Regions from separate parts of the Ensifer sp. Root1252 genome, predicted to be linked through region 1. Evidence: predicted binding sites of a transcription regulator. Region 1 holds the regulator's gene; the other holds the start of a gene.

Region 1 (9,713 bases):
CGTCGTCGACGAGACGACGCCGGACCTGCTGGAGGCGGCCCGCGTCTCGATCGGCATGCTCGGCGTGATCTCCGAGATCACGCTGCAGGCGATGGACAGCTACAACCTGCATGAAAAGCTCTGGCGCTGCACATTCGACGAGATGATCGAGCAGCACGACGAACTCGCCGCCAAGCATCGGCACTTCGGCTTCTTCTGGTGCCCGGTTTCCGAAAGCCGGCATTGCTATTGCCTGCCGGATACCGCGTCGGTTTCGACGACGGACAAGACGTCCGACGTCTGCGAGATGAAGGTGATCGACATCACCGACCGGCCGCCGATGGAGCAGGGGTTCGAGAAGATCGCCTATTCCTCGGAGATCTATCCGATCGAGTATGTGCCGAACTTCCACGAACTTGAATATGCGGTGCCCATCGCCCACGGCAAGGAGGCTGTAAAAGCTGTGCGCAAGCTGATGCTGGAAAAGCACCCGACCTGCATCTACCCGATCGAATACCGCTTCACCGCAGGCGACACCGGCTGGATCAGCCCGTTCTACGAGCAGGATTCGATCACGCTTTCCGTCTCGGGCGAGCCGGGCACGGACTATTGGGAGTATCTCAAAGACGTCAATACGATCCTGCGCCAATACGGCTCGCGGCCGCATTGGGGGAAGCTGCATTTCCTCGGCGCGGAGGACGTGACTGCGCTCTATCCACGATCCGGCGATTTCCGGGCATTACGGGCGAAAGTCGACCCGGAGGGCCGTTTCCTCAACGATCACCTGCGGCAGTTGTTCGGTTGATATGATTGCCGAAAACAAGAAACGCCGCGCATCCGAGTGGACGCGCGGCGTTGAAATGGATCAGACCGCAGCTCAGGCCGCCGGGCTGTCGCCTTCCGTAGCTGCCGCCTTCGGGCCGCCCTTGGATACGCCGACCATGGCCGGGCGCAGCACGCGGTCGCCGATGGTGTAGCCGGCCTGAACGACCTGCAGCACCGTGTTGTTCGGCACGTCGGCGTTCGGGATTTCGAACATTGCCTGGTGGAAGTTCGGGTCGAACTTCTGGCCTTCCGGCTCAAGCTTCTTCACGCCGTGACGTTCCAGCGCCGACAGCATGGCGCGCTCGGTCATCTCGACACCTTCGATGAGGGCAGTAAGGCCCGCTTCTCCGGCTTCCTTCGCTTCAGCCGGGATGGCATCGAGCGCACGGCGCAGATTGTCGGAGACGGCGAGCATGTCGCGGGCAAAACCAGCAACGGAATAGGACTTGGCATCCTTGACGTCGCGTTCGGTGCGGCGGCGCAGGTTGTCCATTTCGGCGGCGAGCCTTAGATACTTGTCGCGCAGGTCGTTGTTCTCAGCCCTTGCAAGCTCCAGCGGATCGGGCTCGGCAACCGGCGCCGCTTCCACAACCTCGGGCGTATCGTTGACTGCCTCGTCGGTCGCGGCAGCTTCGTGTCCGTGCTTGTTTGTTTCGTCGGTCATGACGTTCTCCGGTGTTCGTCTGTCTTGTCTTCCGCATTCCGACGCCCGCGCGCAACGATGGCCGCATGGCGTAAAATGCCCAGTGACTGGATTTGATGCCGATATCGAGGTTTAGGGCCGAAAAATCAAGGGTTCAATGCTGCCTGTGGCCAAAAGCGCCTGATCAGCGCGAAAGCCGCGACATCAACTGCGCGGTATAATCGACCATCGGCACGATGCGCGAATAGTTGAGCCGCGTCGGACCGATGACGCCGACGGCGCCGACGATGCGATCTTCACTGTCGCGATAGGGCGCAACGATCAGCGACGAACCGGACAATGAAAACAACTTGTTCTCCGAACCGATGAAGATCCTGACACCCGGGCCGCTCTCTGCGAGGTCAAGCAGCTCGATCAGGCTGTCCTTCTTTTCCAGGTCGTCGAAGAGCATGCGCAGGCGGTCGATATCCTCGGTTCCCTCCAGGCCCTCGAGCAGGTTGGCCCGGCCGCGAACGATCAGCCGTGCCGGCTTTTCATCGCCCTCGTTGCCCGACCAGATCGCCAGTCCACGCTCGACCAGATCCTGGGACAGGGCATCGAGTTCGCTGCGCACGGTCTGCTTGACGGTTTCGAGCTGCGAGCGCACCTCGCCGATCGTCTGGCCGGCGAGATGGGCATTCAAGAAGTTCGCTGCTTCCGTCAGTTGCGAGCTCGTCACGCCGGCGGGAAGCTCGATGATGCGGTTTTCGACCTGGTCATGCTCGCCGACGAGCACGGCCAGCGCCTTGGTGGGCGCCAGCCGGATGAATTCGACATGCTTGAGCACCGGATCGTTCTTGGCGGTGATCACGAGGCCGGCGCCGCGCGACATGCCCGACAGCATCTGGCTTGCCTCTGCCAGCAGCGTATCGACCGGCTGGGCATGGTCGCTCAACCGCACGTGCCGATCGATCGAAGCACGATCTTCTGGGGAGAGATTGCCGACCTGCATGAAGGCGTCGACGAAGAAACGCAGGCCCGTCTGCGTCGGCAGGCGGCCGGCGCTGATGTGCGGCGAATAGATCAGCCCGAGATCTTCGAGGTCGCTCATCACATTGCGCACGGACGCCGGCGACAGCGACATCGGCAGCAACCGCGAAAGGTTGCGTGAGCCGAGAGGCTCTCCGCTGTTCAAATAGGTTTCGACGATGCGACGGAAGATTTCACCGGAACGCTCGTCCAGCGCCGCCGCGATATCGGTCACTCCGGGATTGCGCAGTACCATGTCGCTCCATGTTCGCAGGCCAATCCTGCCGCCGGAAATATAGTGATCCCCGCGCCCGATAGCAAAAGGGAAAAATCGCCCCGATCCCCGGCTGTCCACCGGTTCCCTTTGGCTGCGCCATGCTCTAGAAGGCTCACCAGATACGATAGGAGTTTGATGATGCGGCCATCCGGCAGAAAAATCGACCAAATGCGCAAGGTTTCGTTCGAGCGCAATTTCTCCAAGCACGCGGAAGGCTCCTGTCTGGTGCGATTCGGCGATACGCACGTGCTGTGCACAGCCAGCCTTGAGGAAAAGGTTCCGGCCTGGCTGCGCAACGGCGGCAAGGGTTGGGTGACGGCCGAATACGGCATGCTGCCGCGCGCCACCGGCGAGCGCATGCGTCGCGAAGCCTCGAGCGGCAAGCAGAGCGGCCGCACCCAGGAAATCCAGCGCTTGATCGGCCGGTCGCTGCGCGCCGTCGTCGATCTGCCCGCACTCGGCGAACGCCAGATCTCGATCGACTGCGACGTCATCCAGGCTGATGGCGGCACGCGCACGGCCTCGATCACCGGCGCCTGGGTGGCGCTGCATGACTGCCTGAAGTGGATGGAAGCCCGCAACATGGTGAAGGTCGAGAAGGTCCTGAAGGACCATGTCGCCGCCATATCCTGTGGCATCTTCGCCAACCAGTCGATCATCGACCTCGACTACCTCGAAGATTCCGCCGCCGAGACCGACGCGAATTTCGTCATGACCGGCACCGGCGGCATTGTCGAGATCCAGGGCACGGCCGAAGGCAAACCCTTCAGCGAAGCGGAATTCGCAAGCCTGCTCGGACTGGCAAAGACCGGCATTGCCGAGCTTGTCGCACTGCAGAAGCAGGCGATCGCCGGCTGACGAGAAGGACGGAGACGATGGCCCCGGCGCTGGATGGCATTCTTGAGACTGCGCTCTATGCGTCGGATCTCGACGCCGCCGAGGCCTTCTACAGCGGTGTGCTGGGGCTGGAGAAGATTACACGGCGGGAGAACCGACATGTGTTCTTTCGCTGTGGCTCGGGCGTTCTGCTGATTTTCAATCCTGCGGAAACGGTCAAACCGCCTTCGCCGGATGCGGCCCTGCCGGTGCCGCCGCACGGCACCACCGGCCAGGGCCACATGTGCTTCCGCGTTTCCGCGTCGGCACTCGACGCCTGGAGGGCCAAGCTGGAAACGGCGGGTGTCACGATCGAAGCCGATGTTGTCTGGCCGAACGGCACGCGCTCCTTCTACTTCCGCGATCCGGCCGGCAACAGCCTCGAATGCGCGGAACCGGGCCTCTGGTCCATCGAATGAACCGCGGCCTTCGCGCCGCATCTTTTAAGAGACGACACATCATGCGCACACTGGATGACAAGACGCTCATCGTCGCCAGCCACAATGCCGGCAAGATCCGCGAGATCCGCGACCTGATCGGGCCGCTCGGCTTCGAGGCCAAGTCGGCAGCCGACCTCGACTTCGTCGAACCGGATGAGACCGGCACGACCTTCGAGGAAAACGCGACGATCAAGGCGCTCGCCTCGGCCAAGGCCTCGGGCCTGCCGGCGCTTTCGGACGATTCCGGCCTGGCGATCGACGCACTTGATGGCGCACCTGGCGTCTACACCGCCAACTGGGCCGAACGCGAAGACGGCAGCCGCGATTTCGCCATGGCGATGGAAAAGGTCGAAAAGGCGCTGCAGGGCAAGGGCGCAAGTGCGCCTGAAAAACGCACGGCCCGTTTCGTCTCGGTGCTTTGCCTTGCCTGGCCAGACGGCCATGTCGAACTTTTCCGCGGCGAGGTCGAGGGCCATGTCGTGTGGCCGCCGCGCGGCGACCAGGGTTTTGGCTACGATCCGGTCTTTCAGCCGAAGGGTTACGACACTACATTCGGCGAGATGAGCGCGGACGAGAAACACGGCTGGAAGCCGGGCGATGCTGAAGCGCTGTCGCACCGTGCCCGCGCCTTCAAGATCTTCGCCGAAACCTGCCTTGGAGCGGGCTGAGGAAACGTGTATGCGGTTTTCCGCAACATCCCGCTCCAATTTGTTAGAAGCGATCGCGGTCATGACTTCGGGTCGATCGGCCCAAGGTCAACGTGATCTACCGCATGAGAGACGCAACGATGCAGACGGCCACGCTATCGGCACTCGGTGACGGCATGGATCCCGGTTTCGGGATCTATGTGCACTGGCCGTTCTGCGCGGCCAAATGCCCCTATTGCGACTTCAACAGCCACGTGCGCCACCAGCCGATCGACCAGCCGCGTTTCGTCGCCGCTTTCCTCAAGGAAATGGCGGAGGCGCGTGAGCTTTCCGGTCCACGCACCGTCACCAGCATCTTCATCGGCGGCGGCACGCCGTCGTTGATGGATCCGGCAACGGTCGACGCTATCCTCTCGGGCATCGCCCGCGAATGGCATGTGCCCGATGGCATCGAGATCACCATGGAGGCGAACCCTTCGAGTGTCGAGGCGACGCGCTTCCACGGCTATCGCGCGGCCGGCGTCAACCGTGTCTCGCTCGGCGTGCAGGCGCTGAACGACCGGGACCTCAAATTTCTCGGCCGGCTGCACAATGTCGAAGACGCGCTGAAAGCGATCCGGCTGGCGCGCGAGATCTTCCCGCGCATGTCCTTCGACCTGATCTATGCCCGCCCCAACCAGACGGTCGAGGAATGGGAACGCGAGCTCAAGGAGGCCGTCTCCTATGCCGTCGACCACCTGTCGCTCTACCAGCTGACGATCGAGGAGGGCACGCCCTTCTTCGGCCTGCACAAGGCCGGCAAGCTGATCGTTCCTGATGGTGAGCAATCGGCGGTCCTCTACGAGGCGACCCAGGACATCACGGCGGCGATCGGCATGCCCGCCTACGAGGTCTCCAACCATGCCCGCCCTGGTGCCGAGAGCCGGCACAACCTCACCTACTGGCGCTATGGCGACTATGCCGGCGTCGGGCCTGGTGCCCATGGCCGCCTCAGCGTCGGCGGCGCCAAGCTGGCGACGGCGACCGAGCGCAAGCCGGAGGAATGGCTGCGGCTGGTCGAAACCTACGGCCACGGCATGGTCGAGCGCGAAGTGCTCGACCTCGAGGCCCAGTCCGACGAATTGTTACTGATGGGCCTGCGCCTCAAGGAAGGCGTCGATCTCGCCCGCTGGCAGACGCTGTCCGGCCGCGATCCCGATCCAGACCGCGAGCAGTTCCTGATCGACCACGGGTTCATCGAGCGGCTGGGAAATTCCCGCCTGCGCTGCACGCCTTCCGGCATGTTGATTCTCGACGCCGTCGTCGCCGACCTCGCCTGCTAGCGCTTTTCCAGGAAAAGTGCGAAGCGGTTTTCCGTCAGGAAATGCGTAGAGCAAGGAAATATCGCGTCTCGATGCCACCGTCTGAGACGCAAATGTTTTAGCGGCCGCCCTGCCTGCATCCAACGCAAGGAAACCGAAGGCTCAATCGTGGGTCTCGCCGGAGAGCGGCGTCGCGCGCATCGATGGTCGTTCCTCGAAGGCATCGAACCAGACGCTCAGCTTCGTCCGGTCACGGAACGACGGCAGGTCGCGGAACGCCATCCAGGACAGGGTCGTGGCGAGCGCGATGTGGCCGATATCAAGCGGCGCGTCGACATCGAGCGTCTGCTCCAGCCAGTCATAGGTCTGCTCGATCTTTTCGGCATAGCCGTCGGCGAGCGCCGGATAGCGCAAGGCTTCCGGGCGTCGCTCCGTTTCCCAACGCAACCCGATCCCCGCCTGCGCCAGCCCTTGCGCCACGGCCTGCAATCTCAGGGCATGCCAGCGCGCCTCGCCGCTTTCGGGGATGAGCTTGCGGCTATCATGCAGCGTATCGAAATAGGCGCAGATGACGTCGGAATCGAAGATCGCCGCATCCTCGGGGCGCAAGAGAACCGGCACCTTGCCGAGTGGATTTTCGGCATGGACCTCTTCATTGCGCAGCGTCGGGCTGGTCTCGTGGTGGATCACCTCCAGTCGCTCAGCGATGCCGACCTCGTGGGCGAAGACGAGTGCCTTGCGGGCGAAAGGGGAATGGGTCTGGTAATAGAGGATCATCGTGCCTCGCGGGTGTTGGAAGGAAATTATCCGGTCCCGCGAAGATGTATTGCATCGGACAAGAGAAAGGCGCTCTGTTTCGGAGCGCCCTTTGCAAGTTTGTTTCGTCGTTCAAGATTTGAACGGATCGCCCTTCTCGGCATTGAGGGCGATACCCTTGGCTACCAGCCGCGCCACCTGGGCGCCGTCGACCTCGCCGGTCGCTTTCACCTTGATGAAGGCCATGTCGCCCTTGCCGCCGCCCTTGGCCAGTCGTGGGTCGAGATCGAGCATATCGGCGCCGCGCCAGAAGCCGAGCGTCACATAGTCCTTGGCAGCCTTGATCAGGCAGACCGGTCCGCCGGCCTCATAGATCGGATGGCCCCATTTCACGCTGTCCCTGGTGCCGCCGGCGGCAAGAATGGCACCGTGCAACTCTTTCGCCACGGCAGCCGGCGTACCGGAAAGGCCTGCAATGTAGTCGCTAACCGTTTTGCTCATCGCGAAATTCTCCTTAGGCTTGCTCGTTCTTGAACGGGATCAGCGCGCGCACGCGACGGTCTCGGAGCCACAGGCCAGCCCAGGCGATGACGCCGAGATAGAACCCGAACAGCAGATGGGTGAAAAGAGGGCTATCCGCGCGCAGATGCGTCGCCATGGCACCGCCGAGATAACCGGTGAGCAGAATGGCGCCGAGGACCGACGTTCTCGGGATCGCATAGAGCAGCGCACACAGAAGCGTGAGTACGCCGAGCAGACGCGCAAGGCCAACATCGGCGGGATAGCCGAGCACCGCCAAAGTCTCAGTCACCACGTCCAGTGGCACGAGCTTGATCGCTCCGTCGAAGGCCAGGAACGCAACAACCAGACCGCTCAGCACGCGGCCGAGGATCACCATTTTTCCAGCCGGAGCCGTCATAACAAGAGCAGTGTTCATTCGGGGAGTTCTCCTCGTTTCCCGTTGTCACAAATCGTTCTTCAGTCTGTCTTCTTGGCCGGTCCGACGATGCCCCAGCGGATGCCAAAGGGGTCACGCAGCTGGCCATAGAGGTCGCCCCAGAAGGCGACCGCAAGCGGCATCGTCACTTCGGCGCCGGCGGCAACCGCGCGATCCCACCAGAATTGCGCGTCCTCGACCACCAGATGCAGCACGACGCCCTGCGGCGCGGCATAGGGCATGCCGTGTTCCGGGAAGGGATCGTTGAGCATCAATGCACCGCCATTGATCGTCAGATGGCAATGCATCAGCCGTTTACCGTCTTCGGCGAGCATCCGCCCGCCATCCGTTGCGGCGAAGGCGCGGACGTAGAAATCAGCGGTCGCGTACGCATCCTCGACGCAGAGGTAGGCGATCGGGCCTAGCATCGGTGGCGGCGCCGGCGCTTGCCCGTCGACCGTCGATTTCGGATTGAGATCGACGGCTGCCTTGAGGCTGCCATCCATGTAGAAAGGCACGGACTCGTGCTGGTGTGCGATCTTCCAGCCGGCAGCCATGCGCTTCAAACCGAGGGTCTGGCGGAACCAGACCGACATTTTCCCGGCATCGATCTTCTCGCCGGAAAGTTCGGTGAGCATACTGACGAATGCGACATCGCCGCTGACCGAGATATCGAGATCCTCGAAGCGATAGCCAAGCGGTCCACGCCAGGTGGAAAACCACTGTTCGAGCCCGCCCTCGCCGGCATCGGACGACTTCAGCGGCGGCGCCAGCGAAAAGAGGACACAATCAGGCGTCCCATGGCCGATGACGCGCTTGGCGTCCTTTACCCTCATGGCATCCGCCCAATCATCGATCACCGTACGGATTTCGGCGACGGCGGCACTCTTGTTGTCGATCACGGACATGGCGGGTCTCCCTTCCCGATGGTGGCAGGCGCGAGGGCGACGGCCGTCGAGCCCTGGGCTTGATCAGAGTTGCCTGGCTACCCCTTCGAGCTGGGTGGCGCATTGGCCCCAGCCTTCGTGAAAGCCCATCTTTTCGTGGGCTTCGCGATCCTCGACGGACCAATGGCGGACCCGTGCGGTGTAGCGGGTCTTGGCCCCGACGTCCTCGAAGGTGATGGTCACGACCATGAACGGCTTGTCGGATGGCGACCAGGCATCGGTGAAGGCGTCTGTGAAGACCAGCTTCTCGTTCGGCACCACTTCGAGATAGACGCCGAGATTGGGATAGTCCTCGCCCTCGGGCGAGCGCATGACGATGCGGTTGGCGCCGCCGGCGCGAACCTCGAGCTTTGCCTCCGGCGTCGTCCACGGCGAAGGCGCGAACCACTTCTTCAGCAGCTTGGCATCCGTCCAGCAGCGGTAGACGAGCGCGCGGGGCGCATCGATCAGGCGGGTGATGACCAGTTCGCGGTCGTCGGCAGGTTTGATTTCAGTGACAACGGTCATTGTTTGTTTCTCCGTCAGCGGGTTCAGTCCAAGGACGAAGTTGCAGCCACGGTTCCGACAACCGCCGACAAGATTTTTTATCTTTTTTCAGTGGCCAGGTTTTTCTCGCCCGCATCCTTGCTCAGATGATCGAGCTGCATGCGGATGTGGGAGGCCTCGGCGGCATTGGTGGCCAGCGCGATCGCCCGGTCAAAGGCGACGCGCGCCTCGCGAACCCGGCCTGCCTGCTTCAACAGCGCGCCATTCAACCCATGGAAGTAGAAATAACCCGCGAGTTTTTCGGCAAGTGGCTCGATCAGCGCGAGCGCCGCTTCAGGCCCGTCCCTCTTCGACACTGCGACGGCGCGGTTGAGCGTGATGACCGGCGACGGTTGCAGCCGCTCCAACGCCTGGTAGAGCAGGTCGATTTCTTCCCAATCGGTTTCTTCCGGGCGCGTCGCACGCGCATGCAAGGCGGCGATCGCGGCCTGGATCTGGTAGGGACCCGGCTGGCGATGGCGCACCGCCTTGTCGATCATGGCCAGCGCCTCGATGATCAGAGGCTTTTTCCAAAGGCTGCGATCCTGATCA
Region 2 (9,713 bases), on a different contig from region 1:
TCTTTTCCGAATCGCGGAGAACCAGAGCGTGCTCGAATATGTGCGCAAACTGAGACTGGCACAGGCCTTCGCGGCCTTGAGCAACGGCGAAGCCACTGTCCTGGAGGCCAGTCTTGTTGCGGGCTATTCTTCCGCGGCCAACTTCGCGACGGCCTTCCGCCGGCAGTTCGGCATCACGCCAAGTCACCTGATGCGACGGTCCGAAAGCCGCCATTGGCCGAAGTCTTCGCAAGCAGTGTAGTTTACATCATCATCGAAAAAGAACCTCTCGGGCCGGCTTGCCGTGCTTGCGCGCATCTGCCAGCCCCGCAACCGGAGAGTTTGGCTACCTAGTTATGGGAAGGCGGCCGCTCGTTCCGTTCTGGCGATCGGCTATCCCCTCGTCATGGTGATGGCGGCGATACCCGCACTGGTGATGGTATCCGGCCGATACGATGGTCGTCATGATGAAGCCTTGACTGCCGAACCTTGCGCTGGTCGTTCTCGCTGGAACTGGCCGAACACTGGTCGGCGATCTCACTCTGAACAGCAAACAAGTCTTTGACGGGCCGATCCCAGCGCTCCGACCAGACGCGGATCCCTGAAGTTGCACAAGCCGCGCGTATACGCGAATGCGCGGGCCTTGGCGTTGGATTGAACCTAAAGAACATAGCCAACTTTCAGGTCCCGCCCGATTTGTCGAATGTCAGCCTTGCCTTGTTAGGGCTCATCGGCCGCTCTAAGACGAGTGAGCAAGCCAGTAATCGCGATGGGCGGAACCGGAGGGAAAAGAGGCGGCACAAACGCCTGTCTAGTTCGCCATCTAGGGCGGTTTCCACGAAGCGACCTAGTCGCCCGTTGGTGTTGGGGTCTTTGTTGACCATGGCTTCCCAAGTCGATTGTTGTGCTGAAGTTAAACAGCACTACGTCTTAATAAGCGAAACGGCATTTTTGTTAATTAACGCATTCGCTTAATTAGCGATAGAGCAATAGAAGCTGGTTCGAATCCGTTCGAGAGCGATAATTTATATTGCTAGACGCAGGTAAGTGATCACAGCGTCCGCTATCATTTTCTTATGCCGTTCGTACGTGGAAGTTTCCGAAAGATTGCGCTGGAAAATCGTACTGAAGGTATGGGCGTTGGAGACCCGGAAGAAGCAGAAGGCGCTGATCAGCAAATGCAGATCGATTGCGTCGATCTCACGCTGAAAACTTCCATCCGCTTTGCCGCGCTCCAGAATGTCCGTCAGCGTTCGAATGATCGAGACGTTGAGGTCGGCAATCTCGGTGGAGCGACGCATGTGCGCGGCCAGGAGAATGTTCTCGCCGCTCACCAGTCTGACGAAGTCCGGATGGTTTTCGTCGTAGTCGAAGGTGTTTGAGATCAGCGTCCGCAGCGCCGCGACTGGCTGCATTTCGGTAAGCTGGAGATCGGCCTCGCGTGAGCGGATCTTGCGGTAGGCCTTCTCAAGGACAGCGAGATAGAGGTCTTCCTTGCTGATGAAATAGTAGTAGATCATGCGCTTGGATGTGCGCGTTCGCTCCGCGATCGCGTCGACCCGGGCGCCTGCTAACCCATGAGCGGCGAATTCCTCCGTCGCGACGGCCAGAATGTTCTCTCGCGTTCTTTCGGGGTCATTTTTGCGCGATACCTGTTCTCGCTTTTCCAATCTCCCGTCTCCGTTGAAGCATTCAGTCAAACCGACCCGTGCGTAGCACGTGATCGATGCCGTGCTCCACGTGTTGGCGCAGCATAGACCTTGCGCCTTCCACGTCGCGGGCCATGGCAAGGTCGAAGAGTTTGCGATGATCGTCCGCAACCGGTTTCCCCCGGAAGCTGCGCGCAAGCAAGTGGTAGCGTAGAAATCGATCGAACGTCGTTGCCAGCGTTTCCATCAGCACCGTAGAGCCGCAAGCCGACGCGAGCGCCTGATGGAACTCCCAGTCGTAGCGCACCCAATCCGGCGTTCGGTCGACGTCGCCGGTTAGCAAACGCTGCTCCACCGCGGCAAGCTTGTGTCTGGCTGCCACAACGCGCGCTTCCCATTCAAGGTCACCCGCGGCGAGAGACAGAGCAAGAGCATGACTCTCGAGCAGAAGGCGCATGTCACCGAGATCCCGCAGCTCCTTCGCGGAAACCGGTGCGACATGGAAGCCGCGCTGCCCTTCGGCAATCACAAGGTTTTCGGTGGCAAGCCGCGATAAGGTTTCTCTGAGGGTGGAGATGCTTACTGAGTATCGATCACGTAGGTCGTCGAGTTTCAGCTTCTGACGCGGAGATAATGTGCCCGCGATGATATCGCTCCGGATTTGGCGAAACGCCATCTCGCTCGCAGTTTCCGATGGTATATTTTGGACGATCATGTTTCCTCCCTTGCTCGAATTATATCCTATGAAATGAAAAAGCTATGATAAAAATTATTTGACATGAGATATTGAACATCAGAAACTCCGGCTATAGCTGGCCGCTTGTCCGCGCCTTTTTTAACTAACTGGTCCGTGCATGAACAGGTGCTCTTCCGAGGAGGGAAGAGTGAAAGTGGGAAAGAGACCGGCCACTCGACGGTCGGCTAACGGGAGGAAAATCAATGGTTTTTGAAATCGACCGACGCCGCTTTCTTGGCGTTTCCGCGGCGGCGACCGCGGCTTTTGCTTTCCCAGCATTTGCACAGGACAAACCCGTGCTGAAGTTTTCGGCGGTGTTCTCCGAGCAGGACATCCGCGCCGAGATGATGAAATCCTTCAAGGATGCCATCAAGGACAGCTTCACGCTGGAGCCGTTTTATGGCGGAACGCTCTTCAAGCAGGGCACGGAACTGGTAGCTCTCCAGCGCGGCAACCTGCAGATGGGCAATATCGCCCCACAGGATATCTCAAACCAGATTCCCGAATGGTCGGTGCTGACCTCAGCCTATCTGTTCCGCGATGCCGCCCATCTCAAGGCGTTCTTCGACAGCGATACCGGCGCGGAATTCAAGAAAATGGCGGAAGATCAGCTCGGCGTGCATATTCTGGGTCCGACCTATTTCGGTGCACGTCAGGTGGGACTTAAACCGGAAAAGAAGATTGCAACACCTGCCGACATGGCCGGTATCAAGCTTCGGATGCCGGGTGGCGACGCCTGGCAGTTCCTGGGGGCTGCGCTCGGCGCAAATCCGACCCCTATGGCCTATGCCGAAGTCTATACCGGTCTGCAGACCGGCGCGATCGACGGACAGGACAATCCGCTTCCGAACGTCAAGAACATGAAGTTCTATGAAGTGATGTCGCAGATCGTGCTGACCTCGCATCTGATCGGTTACGATCTGCTGACTGTATCCAGCAAGGTGTGGGCCGACATGTCGCCGGAACAGCAGACAGCGTTCCAGGCGGCGGCGGATAGGGCGATGGCCTGGAGCCAGGAACAGCACCTGGCGCAGGAAAAGGCTCTGGTCGACGAGTTCAAGGCAGCCGGCCTCAAAATCTATGAACCGGACATTGCCGCATTCCGGAAGCATGCACAGGAGAAGTATCTCTCCTCTGATCTCGCAAAATCGTGGCCCGAAGGCATCCTCGAGAAGATAGCAGCCCTGTAGTCGTATCAGCGACAAGAAGATGTCGGCCGGGTTCGACCCGGCCGATTGGGTGAGGTGAGGAGGAATTTCGTGTCCGAGAGACTGCTTGCCTTTGGCCGGTGGCTGCGCCGGCGTGCTGAAAACATTCTGGCCCTCATGCTGTTGGGCATGTTCGTCGTGTTTCTGTTGCAGATCCTGTTCCGCTATGTCCTCAATCTCTCCATTGGCTGGACGCACGAAGTCAGCGTTGCTCTCTGGATCTGGATTGTGCTCTTCGGGTCCGCTTTCGTGATCGGCGAGAGTGAAGAGATCCGGTTCGATTTCTTCTGGGCCAGCGCGTCCGACCGTGCCCGCCGCATCATGACGCTGATTTTTGCCGTGGCTCTTGTCGTCGCCTTCGGCGTCTCGCTGCCGGCCGTCATAGACTACGTCATGTTCATGAAGGTCGAGAAGACAGCCTATCTCAAGATCCGCTTCGACTATCTCTACTCGATCTACGTCGTCTTTGCGGTAGCAATGATCGTGCGCTACATCTGGCTTGCATGGCAGGCAGCCTTCGGCAAGGCGCCGGACGCTTTCGATCCCACGAAAGCGAGCTCCGGCGTATGAATTTCACCAGTCCTTTTTCGCTTACCATTGTCCTCATCACGGCTCTTGCCTTTTTGGGCTTGCCGATAGGGCTGTCGATGATCGTTGGTTCGATCCTGTACCTGTTTCTTGTCGGAGCCGATATGGGAACGGTGGCCGAGCAATTTCTGAACGGCATGTATTCCAACTATATCATTCTTGCAGTGCCGCTGTTTGTGCTCGCTGCCGAATTCATGAACATCGGCTCGATGACGGAGCGGCTTCTCAACTTCTGTAATGTTCTCGTTGGTCGGTTCCGCGGCGGCCTTGCGCAGGTGAACGTGGTGCAGAGCATCGTATTTGCGGGCATGTCCGGCTCTGCGATCGCGGATGCGGCGGGCAGCGGGCGCATGATGCAAAACATGATGACCCGAGACGGGCGTTATACGCCAAGCTATGCCGCCGCGCTAACGGCGGTGACCTCCGTCATCGGCCCGATCATTCCTCCTTCCATTCCAATGGTAATCTACGCGCTCGTTTCGGACGCATCGATCGGCTATCTCTTTATCGGCGGCATGATCCCTGGACTGTTGATGGCACTTCTGCAGATGGTGCAGGTTGCAATCACCGCGCGGCGCAAGAACTTTCCGGTGGAGGACCCCGTACCGCTTCGCAAGATCCCGAAGATCACCTGGCAGGCGCTTCCGGCGCTCATGATGCCGGTTGTTCTGCTTGGCTGCATCTATTCCGGCATCACGACACCGACTGAGGCTGCAGCTCTTGCGGCGGCCTACGCGCTGGCCATTTCCGTCGTGATCTATCGCAGTATTTCCTTGGTGGCCTTCTACGACGCATTGAAGACCAGCTCCAAGACAACAGCATCGATCGGCATGCTGATCGCCGGCTCGCTGGTCTTCAACTACGTTGTCACGATCGAGAACATCCCGGAGACACTGCGTGTGCTTTTGACGGGTTGGGATCTGTCACCAATTGGCTTCCTGATCCTCGTCAACGTCCTTCTGCTCCTGCTAGGCTGCGTGCTGGAGGGGACAGCAATCCTGCTGATTATCGTTCCCGTATTCATCCCGACCGCGCAAGCGCTTGGTATAGATATGGTGCATTTCGGGGTCATGGTGGTCGTCAACATCATGTTGGGGCTGGTTACGCCACCCTACGGGCTGTTGCTTTTTATCATGACCAACATTTCCGGTGCGCCGGTGCGCGACATCATTCGCGACGCGTTGCCGTTTCTTGGCTGGATGGTGCTCTGCCTGGCGCTCATCACCTTCTTTCCCGACCTCGTACTCTGGTTGCCGCGCCTCACGGGCTACCAGGGGTAACAGGTAAAGCGATCATGACAGACCCCAAACCCCTCTTCATTCTCAACGGACCAAACCTCAACCGGCTTGGAAAACGCGAGCCGGAGATTTACGGCTACACGACACTCGGCGAAATCGAAACGTGGTGCAAGCAGGCGGCTGGAAAGCGGCCGGTGGAATTTCGCCAGACGAACAGCGAGGAACGGCTTATCGAATGGGTGCACGAAGCGATCGATGAGGACGCTGCAGGCATCATCATCAATCCAGCCGCGTTCACGTTCACATCGCTTGCTTTGCTGGATGCGTTAAAGATGTTTCCAGGCCCGATCATCGAATTTCACATCAGCAATGTTCACAGGCGTGAACCGATCTATCACCGCTCCTACGTCTCGATGCGTGCTACTGCGGTAATAGCGGGTCTGGGGGCTACAGGCTATCCCACAGCGGTTCATGCCATTGAAGCGCTCATTGAGCAAAACAAGGTCTGATGGTGCTCGCAATGTCTTGCGCCACTCCCGACACACAGAGCTGTGCTATCGATCCGCGTCGAAAGATCATTGCAGCCTATGTCGACGATGAGAGTCCAGAGATTGTAAGCGCGGCTAAACACGATTATCGACGACAGCTACACTATGCTCCAGCTTGCGAGCAGGCTTCGGCAAGAGGCGATCTTAGCAAGGGGCTCGCATTTGGCGGTCACGCACAGGGCGACACCTTCCGGGAGTTCGAATGGCGGGGACTCAGGCCTTTTTTTTAGATGCTTGTTGTTTAACGCGGATCCGTAGCGGCTTGCCTTCCATTTGCTCGATATCGAAGGCGTTTGTCTTGCGCACGAGATCGCTGAGCTTGCGAAAGCCGTAGGTTCGCGGATCGAAGTCCGATGCCAGGTTCGCCAATTGCGTGCCGATGGACCCAAGCGGGACCCATCCGTCTTCGCTTTCCATCTGGGAGATGACCTTCTTGATGATGGGGGTCGCGGCCTTCGGCTGCTGAAGCGGAGTGGGCGTCTGAGCCGATTCCGCACCATTTGACGCGACGATCGGTAGGAGGTTTTCCGTGTAAATGAATCTGCGGCATGCCTGACGGAAGCTTTCCGGCGTCTTTTGCTCGCCGAAGCCGAAAACATCGGTGCCTTGCTCGCGGATCCGCGACGCCAGACGTGTGAAATCACTATCGGACGAGACCAGACAGAAGCCATCGAAGCGACCGCTGTGCAACAGATCCATTGCGTCGATCACGAGGGTGATATCAGACGCGTTCTTTCCGGTGGTATACGCAAACTGCTGCTGCGGTATGATTGCGTGACGCGACAGCACTTCGATCCATGCTTTCGATCGTCCACTGGCGAAATCTCCGTAGATGCGCCTGACGCTGGCCTCTCCGATCTTGGCGATTTCCTCAAACAGGCCATCGGCAATTTTAGCCGAAGCATTGTCGGCATCGATCAGGACGGCGAGACGAGGAGACCGTGCTTCACCAGACATTGAACTCTCCTTTCACTTCCGCGACGGCTCGAATGTGTTCCCAGCTGTTCCAGCTTTGAGAGGTCAGTTCCGGCTGGAGGCGGTATGAGCCCTAAGCCTGCTCTAATGAGAGGCCTGCTTCGCTCACCTGAAAAGCAACCGATCACTCAATCCCCCATAAAGCCCTTGCCACAAGGCGTCCATGTATGAAGCATACAAACGCTACTTTGGGAATCCTTGCACTTCCTAACACGTGCCAGCTCGGGGCGAGAAATGGCATCAGAAAGGCATGAGGCTGGCAGATGGTTAAAGCTAATTCCACACGAGCTACCAGCGACTTGGTGCAGCAGGTTCTGGAACGTCCGCGAGCGCTCAAGAAGAAAGTGTTGCCCTCCGACGGTTCCACGACGAAACTCACCCTCAACGTCGATACCGACGTGGTCGACTGGTTCAAGTTATCCGGTGCCCATTGGCGCTCAAGGATGCAAGAGGCTCTTCGAAACGCCACCGAACTCGACAAGGATGTTTGATCCCGACGGATCCGTCTCGAATTTCCTCGGCAACAACCGGGTATCCTTCTCTTTGGCGTGCGAAACCGCGAGTTTGACGGCGGAGCCAAATCCCACGCTGCTGCCCACAGTCAACGTGGCTGCCGCCTCGCATTGGGGCAAAGGAGAAAAACCGACGGCCGCGTCTGGCCTCTCCGTTGGCGCGTTGAGGTCGCTCTCGATCGGTGAGGAGCCCTATTGGTAGGAGACGATGTCGGCGGAATATGTATTTTGGCACTCCTATCTATCGAGTGCCAAAGGTGCTATGTAAGGATTGCAGCCGCCCTATGTGCAGGCCGCAGAAAGAATCCCTATGAAAATCCGTCCACTGCATGACCGCGCCGTCATCCGGCGCGCGCAAGGCTATCTCAAATCCAAGGGCGGGATCATCACTCGCGACATTGCCAAGGAAAAGCCGCAGGAAGGCGAAGTGATCGCCGGCTGTCGAGGCACCCGTAATGAATGCGGCAAGCTGATTCCGCTCGACGCCACGTTCGGTGATAGGATCTTGCTCGGCAAGCGGTCCGGTACCGATTTCAGGATCGACGGTGAGGCACCCCTGATCAAGAACGAGCCCGACATCATGGACGTTGTCGAAAAGACCGTCGCGGCCAAGAAAGCTGCCTGGCCGTCGATTTCCGACCGCAATCTCAAGACCGAACTGGACGAACACAATGTCTGCCAAGGAAATCAAATTCTCCACTGATGCGCGCGATCGCATGCTGCGCGGTGTCGAGTTGCTCAACAACGCCGTCAAGGTGACGCTGGGCCCCAAGGGCCGCAATGTTGTCATCGACAGGGCCTATGGCGCGCCGCGCATCACCAAGGACGGGGTCGCAGTTGCCAGGGAAATCGAGCTGGCCGACAAGTTCGAGAACATGGGCGCGCAGATGGTGCGCGAGGTGGCCTCTAAGACCAACGACCTCGCCGGTGACGGCACCACGACGGCGACTGTGCTCGCTGCCTCCATCCTGCGCGAAGGCGTCAAACTCGTCGCCGCCGGCATGAATCCCATGGATCTCAAGCGTGGCATTGACCTTGGTGTCGCTGCTGTCGTCAAGGAAATCCAGGCGCGCGCCAAGAAGGTAGAGTCTTCGGGCGAGATTGCGCAAGTCGGAACCATTGCCGCCAATGGCGACGCGACGGTCGGCGAGATGATCGCCAAGGCGATGGACAAGGTCGGTAATGAAGGCGTAATCACCGTCGAGGAAGCCAAGACGGCCGAGACCGAGCTCGACGTTGTCGAGGGCATGCAATTCGACCGCGGCTATCTCTCGCCCTATTTCGTCACCAATGCCGAGAAGATGCGCGTGGAGCTGGAGGACCCCTACATCCTCATCCACGAAAAGAAGCTTGGCAATTTACAAGCTATGCTGCCAATACTCGAGGCGGCCGTGCAGAGCGGCAAACCGCTGCTGATCCTCTCCGAGGATGTCGAGGGCGAGGTTCTGGCGACGCTGGTTGTAAACAAGTTGCGCGGTGGCCTGAAGGTCGCGGCCGTCAAGGCCCCGGGCTTCGGCGATCGCCGCAGGGCCATACTGGAAGACATTGCCGTCCTCACGGCCGGTCAGATGATCTCCGAGGATCTCGGCATCAAGCTCGAGAACGTCACGCTCGACATGCTCGGCCACGCCAAGCGCGTGCTGATCGAGAAGGACACCACCACGATTATCGACGGCTCCGGCGATAAAGCGACAATCCAGGCGCGCATCCAGCAGATCAAGGCACAGATCGAGGAGACGACCTCCGACTATGACAAGGAAAAACTCCAGGAACGCCTGGCGAAACTCACCGGCGGCGTCGCGGTAATCCGCGTCGGCGGCGCGACCGAAATCGAGGTCAAGGAAAAGAAGGACCGTATCGACGATGCGCTGAACGCCACGCGCGCAGCGGCTGAGGAAGGCATCGTTCCTGGCGGTGGTGTTGCCCTGTTGCGCGCGAGGTCGGTCCTGGTGGGACTGACCGGAGCGAATGCGGACGCCACGGCGGGCATCTCGATCGTGCTCAGGGCGCTGGAAGCTCCGATCCGGCAGATCGCCGAGAACGCCGGTGTCGAAGGCTCGATCGTCGTGGGAAAACTCACCGACAGCAGGGATCACAACCAGGGCTTTGACGCGCAGACGGAGACCTATGTCGATATGATCAAAGCCGGCATCATCGACCCTGCGAAGGTTGTGCGGACCGCTTTGCAGGACGCCGGCTCAATCGCGGCACTTTTGATCACTGCCGAAGCGATGATCGCCGACATTCCCTCAATACAATCTGCCCGGCCGGCCGGCAACG

What was found. Region 1 encodes HrcA, which represses chaperone genes, less so after heat shock. Its sites were predicted from a motif close to GTTAGCACTCNCNNNNNGNGAGTGCTAAC; they were not measured.
Region 2: ASD02_RS26280 (co-chaperone GroES) is a predicted target of HrcA. The motif match lies at 7,661-7,689, and genes of this name have one in related genera.

What each region holds. Positions count from the first base shown of each region.
Region 1 covers NZ_LMDT01000001.1:600,822-610,534, forward strand. The annotation lists gene ASD02_RS02920 (D-arabinono-1,4-lactone oxidase) at 1-784, shown strand, start outside; partial or broken gene grpE (nucleotide exchange factor GrpE) at 857-1,477, opposite strand; gene hrcA (heat-inducible transcriptional repressor HrcA) at 1,632-2,711, opposite strand; gene rph (ribonuclease PH) at 2,871-3,590, shown strand; gene ASD02_RS02940 (VOC family protein) at 3,608-4,027, shown strand; gene rdgB (RdgB/HAM1 family non-canonical purine NTP pyrophosphatase) at 4,069-4,716, shown strand; gene hemW (radical SAM family heme chaperone HemW) at 4,836-6,017, shown strand; gene ASD02_RS02955 (glutathione S-transferase) at 6,159-6,773, opposite strand; gene ASD02_RS02960 (DUF1801 domain-containing protein) at 6,885-7,253, opposite strand; gene ASD02_RS02965 (DoxX family protein) at 7,267-7,689, opposite strand; gene ASD02_RS02970 (nuclear transport factor 2 family protein) at 7,731-8,597, opposite strand; gene ASD02_RS02975 (SRPBCC family protein) at 8,661-9,143, opposite strand; gene ASD02_RS02980 (RNA polymerase sigma factor) at 9,221-9,713, opposite strand, start outside.
Region 2 covers NZ_LMDT01000031.1:43,617-53,329, forward strand. The annotation lists gene ASD02_RS26230 (AraC family transcriptional regulator) at 1-241, shown strand, start outside; gene ASD02_RS26235 (TetR family transcriptional regulator) at 1,005-1,649, opposite strand; gene ASD02_RS26240 (GntR family transcriptional regulator) at 1,672-2,343, opposite strand; gene dctP (TRAP transporter substrate-binding protein DctP) at 2,568-3,554, shown strand; gene ASD02_RS26250 (TRAP transporter small permease subunit) at 3,624-4,142, shown strand; gene ASD02_RS26255 (TRAP transporter large permease) at 4,139-5,440, shown strand; gene ASD02_RS26260 (type II 3-dehydroquinate dehydratase) at 5,455-5,907, shown strand; gene ASD02_RS26265 (NYN domain-containing protein) at 6,160-6,903, opposite strand; gene ASD02_RS26270 (BrnA antitoxin family protein) at 7,185-7,412, shown strand; gene ASD02_RS26280 (co-chaperone GroES) at 7,744-8,136, shown strand; gene groL (chaperonin GroEL) at 8,105-9,713, shown strand, end outside.